DNA from 2 places in the Ornithinimicrobium humiphilum genome. Region 2 is predicted to be linked to the other one. Evidence: predicted binding sites of a transcription regulator. Region 2 holds the regulator's gene; the other holds the start of a gene.
What was found. The regulator LexA, encoded in region 2, represses DNA repair genes until DNA is damaged. The targets are predictions, from matches to a motif close to TCGAACANNTGTTCGA.
Positions count from the first base shown of each region.

Region 1: FB476_RS06830 (DUF6504 family protein) is a predicted target of LexA. The motif match lies at 2,518-2,533, and genes of this name have one in related genera.

Region 1 covers NZ_VFPU01000001.1:1,480,733-1,484,915, forward strand. Annotated here, with positions in the region: gene FB476_RS06820 (MFS transporter) at 1-1,082, opposite strand, end outside; gene FB476_RS06825 (polyprenyl synthetase family protein) at 1,237-2,334, opposite strand; gene FB476_RS06830 (DUF6504 family protein) at 2,609-3,007, shown strand; gene FB476_RS06835 (SAV_6107 family HEPN domain-containing protein) at 3,115-3,573, shown strand; gene FB476_RS06840 (DNA polymerase III subunit alpha) at 3,729-4,183, shown strand, end outside.
Region 2 covers NZ_VFPU01000001.1:1,251,664-1,255,846, forward strand. Annotated here, with positions in the region: gene FB476_RS05770 (universal stress protein) at 1-92, shown strand, start outside; gene FB476_RS05775 (NAD-dependent protein deacetylase) at 178-1,146, shown strand; gene FB476_RS05780 (PRC-barrel domain-containing protein) at 1,209-1,541, shown strand; gene lexA (transcriptional repressor LexA) at 1,651-2,373, opposite strand; gene FB476_RS05790 (LysM peptidoglycan-binding domain-containing protein) at 2,635-3,024, shown strand; gene FB476_RS05795 (hypothetical protein) at 3,157-3,744, opposite strand; gene FB476_RS05800 (glycoside hydrolase family 65 protein) at 3,817-4,183, opposite strand, start outside.

The sequences.
Region 1 (4,183 bases), 230 kb from region 2:
ACGGTGGGCGGCACCGTGGCCACCCAGTCGAGGCCGAAGAGCGCGACCACGACGACCAGGGGCGGCTCGACCGTCGGACCGAGCAGCGCGGGGATGGCGAGCAGGGCCACGCCCCGCAGGCCGTAGTAGACCGCCAGCAGCAGGCGGGGGTCGAAGCGGTCGGTCAGCCAGCCCGAGCCGACGGTGCCGACGATGTCGAAGATCCCGACGACGGCGAGCAGCCCGGCGGCCGTCGTCGCGCCCATGCCGTGGTCGTGCGCGGCCGGGACGAAGTGCGAGCTGACGATGCCGTTGGTGGTCCAGCCGCAGATGAAGAAGGTGCCGGCCAGCAGCAGGAAGGGTCGGGTGAGGGCGGTCTCGCGCAGCACCCGCACGGCGGCGCCGACCGCGGCGGCCGCGCTCGGCGTCGGTCGCGGGGCCGGGACGTCGGCGGCGGTCCCGCCGTAGGGGAGCACGCCGCGGTCGGCGGGGCGGTCGCGCAGCACGCGGAGCACGACCGGCACGAGCAGGGCGCACAGCGCCGCGATCGCCACCGAGGCGGCCCGCCAGCCCAGCGCCTCGACGAGGGCGGCCAGCATGGGCAGGAAGACCAGCTGCCCGGTCGCCCAGGCGGCGCCGAGCACGCCGACGACCAGCCCGCGGCGGGCGACGAACCAGCGGTTGGCCACGATCGCGCCGAAGACCAGCGCCACCGACCCGGTCCCCACCCCGATGACGACGCCCCAGAGGGCGGCGAGCTGCCACGGCGCCGCGATGAGGGTCGTGCCCAGGCAGCCGAGCGCGACGAGCAGCATCGCCCAGGCCGCCGTGCGCCGGACGCCGACGCGCTCCAGCAGCGCGGCCGCGAAGGGCGCGGTGAGGCCGTAGACGACGAGGTTGAGCGAGACGGCCAGGGAGGTGTCGGTCCGGGTCCAGCCCAGGTCCTCCTCGATGGGCACGAGCAGCAGGCTGATGCTGGAGCGGAAGGCCGCCGCGGCCAGGAGCACGAGGAAGGTGACCCCGGCCACCGGCCACGCGGGGTGGATGCGGTGCCGACGCGGGGTTCCCGCGGATGCCGTCCCGTCCATCGTGCCGCCGTCCACCCGACCTCCTCGCTCGCCGTGCGCCAGCCGGCCGGGCTGGGCGGGGACAGGCTACGACCGGGGCGAGCGGTGCGGCATACCGGGGTCGGGACGGGCTCGGTGAGGGCGGGCGCGCGGAGCGAAGGTCCGCCGTGAGCCGCTCACGTCCTGTCGGTCAGGTCTGGCGGTCGGTGCAGATCGCGACGAGCTCGAGGAGCGCCTCGCGGCCCTCGTCCGAGAGCCCCTCGGTCTCCGCGAGCGCGGCACGCGCCGCCTCGGCACCGGCGGAGATCATCTCCTCGGTGCGGTCGAGCGCGCCCGACCGCTCGATGATCCGGCGGCAGGACTCCACGGTCGCGTCGTCGAGGTCCGGGTCGCCGAGGCTCGCCGCGAGCAGCTCGGCGTCGTCGCGGTCGGCGAGCTCGAGCGCGTGGGCGACCAGGGCGGTGTGCTTGCCCTCGCGCAGGTCGTCGCCGGCGGGCTTGCCGGTCTGGTCGGGGTCGCCGTAGACGCCCAGCACGTCGTCGCGCAGCTGGAAGGCCTCGCCGAGGCTGGTGCCGTAGCGGGACAGGGAGGCCAGCGCGGCCTCCGGGGCGCCGGCCGCGCGGGCGCCGATGAGCAGCGGCTGCTCGACGGAGTACTTCGCGCTCTTGTAGCGGATCACCGTGCGGGAGCGGTCGACGCGCTCGGCGTAGGGGAGGTCGGCCCAGCCGCGGGCTCCCTCGAGCATGTCGAGGAACTGACCACCCATGAGCTGGGTGCGCATCCGGTCGAACTCCGGGCGGGCCCGCTGCAGCGCCTCGGCCGGGAGCCCGCTGCCGGTGAACAGCTCGTCGGTCCAGTTGAGGCACAGGTCGCCGGCGAGGATCGCGGCGGCGTGGCCGAAGCGGGCGGGGTCGCCGTTCCAGCCCTGGCGCAGGTGGTCGGCGGCGAAGGCGCGGTGGGCGGTGGGCCGGCCGCGGCGCAGGTCGCTGTTGTCCATGACGTCGTCGTGTAGCAGGGCGGCGGCCTGGAAGACCTCCATCGAGCTGGCGGCCCGGATCGCGGCGTCGTCCAGGGACGGCTCGTGGCCGAACCCGCGCCAGCCCCAGTAGAAGAACGCGGCGCGCAGCCGCTTGCCGCCGGAGAGCAGCTCGGCGACGGCGTCGACGAGCGGTCCCATGGGGGCGCCGAGCTCGGCCAGGACCGTGCGCTGGCGGTCGAGGTGGTCGGTGAGCGCCTGCTGCACGCGGGCGCGTAGGTCGACGCCGTCCAGCGGGTGGGCGTGCGCCACGGGACCTCCTGGGGCTCGGGGGCGGGATCCGTCCCGACCGAGCCTAACCCGCTCGCCGCGGCACGCCGTGCCATCCCCGTCGCGGCGCTTCGGGAGCATCCTGCGGGGTGGTTGTCCGGAGAGGTCCGCAGGTCGGCACGGCCCGGTTGAGGTTGTCGGCGGGGGCTCGTACATTTGTTCGTGTCGAACATGAGTTCGAACACCGATGGGTGTCGTCGGCCGAGGCGTTCGGTCCGGACGCCACCGGTGCGGGCCGGCACGGAAGGGAGTGGGCATGAGCAGGCGCTACCAGGACCCGGTCGAGGTCCGGCTGGGAGATCCCGTCGAGCACCGGGTGCGGCTGGAGCCGGGCTGGTGCCGGGGCGCCCAGCCGCTGCAGGAGGCCGTCCGCGTGCCCACCCAGTTCCTCTGGCAGGGCAGGGTCCACGTCGTCCGGGGCGTGCTGGCCCAGTGGAGCCAGCGGGTGCCCTGGTGGCGGACCGAGGCGGGCGGTGCCCGCGAGGAGGCCCGGGCCGGAGGTGGTGCGGGGGTCGGCGACGGCGCCACGACCACCCTCGCGGCGCTCGAGCAGCAGGTATGGCGTGTGGAGGCCACCGCGGGCCGCGCGCACGGCAGCGGGGTCTACGACCTGGTGAGCGGCGAGCGCTGGCTGCTCGAACGGGTCAGCGACTGACGGCCGGCCGGCGACGCCACCGACGACGAGCCCTATTTCGACGACCGACGCACCGACCCACCGACAGGCCTCGGCGGCACGGTGCACACGAGAGAGACGAGGACGACATGAGCACCCTGACCCGGAGGAAGACCCCGGTGACCGCCCCGCCCCCGCCGTCGGCGGGGACCGTGCTGGACCTGCTGGACCGCGCCCGGGAGGGGCTGCTGCTGGCCTGCCGCAGCAGCACCGCGGGCGAGCGCTACACCCGGGCGCACCTGGCCGCGCTGCGGGCCGGGGCGGCGCTGCTCGCGGCCCGGAGCGTGCCCAGCAAGCGGGCCCGGCCGCGCAGCGTGTGGGAGGTGCTGCCCTCCGTGGCCCCGGAACTGAGCGAGTGGGCGGTCTTCTTCGCCGCCTCCGGCCGGCGCCGGCTGGCCGTGGAGCGCGGGGCCGAGGTGGTCTCGCCGCGGGACGCCGACGACCTGGTGCGGGCGGCCGAGCGCTTCCTCGAGCTGGTCCGGGCCGCGCTGCACCTGCCGTGCGGCCCGCCGCTGGCCACCGAGCTGGCGGCGCTCGGGCACGGCTGAGGCTTCCGCCGCCCGCTCACCCGACCAGCCCGGACCGATCGACCGACCGGCCCGGACCGCCCGACCAGCGCGGACCGCCTGACCAGCCCGGGCCGCCCTGCCGTGCCTTCCCACCCCCCCCCGACCTTCCGACCCGACCGACGGAGACCCTCCCCATGCCCACCGACTTCGTGCACCTGCACGTCGCCTCGAGCGCGTCGATGCGCTACGGCGCGAGCCATCCCGCCGAGCTCGTGGCCCGCGCCGCCGAGCACGGTCAGCCGGCTCTCGCGCTGACCGACCGCGACGGGCTCTACGGCGCCGTCCGCTTCGCCCGGGCCTGCGGCGAGGCGGGGCTGGCGCCGGTCCTCGGGGTCGACCTGGCCCTCGACCTCGACCTCGACGCCGACCGGGCCACCTCCGGCCGCGTGGCGCTGGCGGGGGAGGCGGCCCTGGCGGGCTCGGGCCGGGAGGTCGCCCGTGCCGGCGGACGGTGGCGGGCGGCCGAGGCCCCCGGCGCCTGGACCGGGAGCAGCACGTGGACCGACGGCGGCAGCGCCTGGGCGGCCGGGCTGTCCGGGCGGCGCCGGGCCCAGCCGGTCAAGGGAGGCTCCCTCGTCGACGACCAGCA
Region 2 (4,183 bases):
ACGCGCTCGGCTCGGAGCTGCTGGTCGTCGCCCGCGGACCCACCGCCTGCGCGGTGGTGGAGTACGCCGGATGCCCGGTCGCCGTCGTCTAGGCGACCTCCCCACGGGCAGGGCGCGGCGTCGGGGACGGACCCCCGACGTCGCGCCCTTCGCCGTCCCTCCTGGCACCATGGGACGGTGGACCGGACCCTCGACCTGCGCGCCCTCGGCGAGCCCGTGACGGGTGCCGGGAGCACGCCGCCGCTGCTCGACGGCCCGGTCGACCTCGCCCACACCCTCCCGCCGCCCGGGCCGTTCGACGAGGAGGGGTATGCCGTGCTGCGGGACCTCGTCGCCGAGAGCCGGGTGCTCGTCCTCACCGGTGCGGGCATGTCGACCGCGTCGGGCATCCCCGACTACCGCGGCCCGGACGGGCAGCGGCGGGTGCGGCCCATGCAGCACGGCGAGTTCGTCGGGTCCTCCGAGGCGCGGCAGCGCTACTGGGCCCGCGCGTTCAGCGGCTGGGAGCGCTTCGCCGCCGCCCGCCCCAACGCCGCGCACGCCGCGGTGGCCGGCCTGCAACGGGCCGGGCTGGTCGAGGGGGTCATCACCCAGAACGTCGACGGCCTGCACCAGCGCGCGGGTGCCACCGACGTGCTGGAGCTGCACGGCTCCCTGGGCCGGGTCGTCTGCCTCGACTGCGGGGAGCCGACCACCCGCGAGCAGGTGCACTCGTGGCTGACCGACGCCAACCCCGGCTTCGACCGGCTGGCCGGCGCCGGCGAGGTGCGGCCCGACGGCGACGTCGTCCTGCCCGAGGAGCTGGTCCGCACGTTCCGGGCGCCGCGGTGCCTGGTCTGCGGCGGGGACGCGCTCAAGCCCGACGTCGTCTTCTTCGGCGGGTCCGTGCCCAAGCCGGTGGTCGAGCGGGCCTTCGACCTGCTCGAGCGGTCGCGCTCGTTGCTGGTCCTCGGCTCCAGCCTGCGGGTCATGAGCGGCTACCGCTTCGTGCGGCGGGCCGCCCGCGACGGCAAGCCCGTCGCCGTCGTCACCCGCGGTGAGACCCGGGGCGACGGCGAGCCCGTGGTGCAGCTGGACTGCCTGCTCGACCAGGTGCTCCCGCGCCTGCTCGCCGACGTCGCACCGGGTGCGGACTTGGCGTCCTGACCACCGATGTGGTGTGCTCGTAGACGGCCGTCCTCGCGGCGGCCATCGAGCCAGGAGGACACGTGATCTCGCAGGAGCAGCTCAACGCCCTGTACGACGCAGAGGTCGTCGACCAGGACGGTGAGAAGGTGGGCGCCATGGGGCAGGTCTACCTCGACAACAAGACGGGGGAGCCCGCCTGGGTGACCGTCCGCACCGGGCGGTTCAGCGGACGGAAGGTCTTCGTCCCGCTGTCCAGCGCCGAGATCGTCGACGACCAGATCCGGGTGCCCTACCCGACCGCGATGATCAAGGACGCGCCGGACATCCCGTGCGACCGGCACCTGTCCGAGGACGAGGAGCAGGACCTCTTCGAGTACTACGCGGTCGACGACGGGCCGGCCCCCTCCGCCTGACGCCGGACAGCACAACGCCGCCCCGGTCGAGGTGGGGGCGGCGTTGCGGTAGCGGGAGGACGTCACCTGCCGGTGGCAGCCAGACGTGTGCGGTGCGCCTCCGCGCAGGTCAGACGCGGCGCAGGACCGCGGTGACCTTGCCCAGGATGACGGCGTGGTCGCCGTCGATCGGCTCGTAGGCCGGGTTGTGCGGCATCAGCCAGACCTTGTCGTCGCGCCGCTTGTAGGTCTTGACCGTGGCCTCGTTGTCGAGCATCGCCGCGACGATGTCGCCGTTGACCGCGGTGGGCTGGCGGCGGACCACGACCCAGTCGCCGTCGCAGATCGCCGCGTCGACCATCGAGTCGCCGACCACCTTGAGCAGGAAGAGCTCGCCGTCACCGACGATCTGGCGCGGCAGCGGGAAGACGTCCTCGACGGCCTCCTCGGCCAGGATCGGCCCGCCGGCGGCGATGCGGCCGACGACCGGGACGTAGGACGCCTCCGGCCGGGCGTCGCCGATGCCCGTCTCGTCGTAGGCCTCGGGGGTGCCGGCCTCCTCCGGCGCGGGGGAGCGGCGGTAGCCCGAGCCCTCCGTCCCGCCCGGCGTGACGACCTCGATCGCCCGGGGACGGTTGGGGTCGCGACGCAGGTAGCCCTTGCGCTCGAGCATCTTGAGCTGGTGGGCGACCGAGCTCGGTGAGGTCAGGCCCACCGCCTCGCCGATCTCGCGCAGGCTCGGCGGGTAGCCCCGCGCGTCGACCGAGTCGCGGATCACCGCGAGCACGCGGCGCTGCCGGTTGGTGAGCTCGGCGCCGCCGTCGCGGTCCGGCATCTCGTGGATGGTCGCCATGGTCCGTCCCTGCCTTCTCTGGCTGCCAGGTCCCGGCCGTCAGGCCAGGTCAGAGGTGGTGTCAGAAGTCTTCATCGGGCCGTCCCACCGGGTGTGTCGGTGCTCGGTGATGAAGTCCCTGACATGAGCACACACTACGAGCCGGGAGCGCGTCGGGCAAACACCTGTTCGACCGGCGTGTCGACTTTCTCGTACATCCGTGCTAGACATAGCACAGACGTGCTATCGCACACGCGTCCGAGGATCCCGAGGAGGACCCACATGAGCACCGCTGCTGTCGACTTCCTGCCCGCCCCGTCGGGTGCTGCTCCGCGCCGGTCCGGTGGTCACCTGCGTCTCGTCCCCGCGGGCGAGCGGGCACCGCGCCCCGCCCCGCTGCGGATCACGCGCCGCGGTCGCCTGGCCCTGACCACCGCGGGCGCCGCGCTGGTCCTGCTGCTCGCCCTGGCCTCGCTGCTGAGCTCGCTCAGCCCGGCCGGAGCCACGAGCGCCGTGGTCGTCGAGCCCGGCATGACGCTCTCGCAGATCGCGGCCGTGCACCTGCCCGACCGTCCGCTCGACCGGGCGATCGTGGACATCCAGCGGGCCAACCGCCTGAGCACCACCGACATCGCCGTGGGCCAGGAGCTGGTCATCCCCGACGGGCGCTGACCCGGCCGGGCGCGGGCCGGGGATCACCCCGGCCGACCGGTTCCGACGACGACAGCAGGAGACCCCGGCCGGTGGCCGGGGTCTCCTGCTGTCGTCGGGGACGGCGAGGCTCGACGGGAGCCCCCGCCGGTCTCAGCCCTGCGGCGCCTGGTCGCCGGTCTGCGACGAGATCGCGTCCCAGACGACCGGGAGCTGCTCGGAAGAGATGAAGTAGCCCGTCAGGTGCGGGTCGAACATCAGCCCGCCGATGCCGGAGACCCGGTAGGTCTCCCCGGAGGCCACGACCTCCGCCGGGGGCAGCGCGATCGCGCGCAGGTCCTCGTCGACGCCGATCATGCCGTTCTGCACGGCGAAGTGGCGGGCCCGCTCGGCGTTGGTGAAGGTGAGCAGCATGAGCTGGCCGTCGATCTCCGCGGCGGCGGGCGACTCGGTGCCCTCGTCGCCGACGGCGATGAACCACCAGTGGGGCAGGGCCATGGTGGCGCGCCAGAGCTCGGTCATGCCCTGCTGGTCCTCGGGGCCTTCGACACGGGCGGCGAGCAGGTCGGTCTCGGTCTGCGCCGGGGGGAGGAGGTCGCCGGGGACGGCCGCTCCCGCCCCGGGCTCGGCGGCCCCGGGGGTCTCGGCGGTGGCGGCGGCCTCGGGACGGCGGCCCTCGTAGATCGAGTCGCCGTCGGCGGGCTCCTCGCCCTGGAACGGCATCGACGTGGGGTCAGTCATGGGCCTATCCGACCACACGCCGGCCCGGAGCCCCAACCCGCAACGGCACCTGCGGCCCCGGCGCGCCGCCCCTCACGTGACCGGGTCGACCTGGCCGGCCGGCCCCGCGCCGGGCCCGCGGACGGGGATCGGGCTGGTCGGGTCGTCCAGCTCGTGCGACCAGCTGTGGGGCACGGCCCCGCCGGGCACCGCGTCGGAGGTCCGCGGACCCTCGGACGTCGGCGTCCCGCCGATGAGCTGCAGCTGCGGCTCGTGGATGCGGCGGGGACCCTGGCCGGCCAGGGGCACCCGGACCTCGTCCGCGCCGACCGTGACCTGCTGCCCACGCACCGACAGCGTCACCGGCTCGCCGACCTCGACGACGAAGATGATCGCCTCGGCCTCCAGACGCACCCGCAGGCGCGACAGCTGCCAGCGCATCCGCCAGGTCAGCGACGGC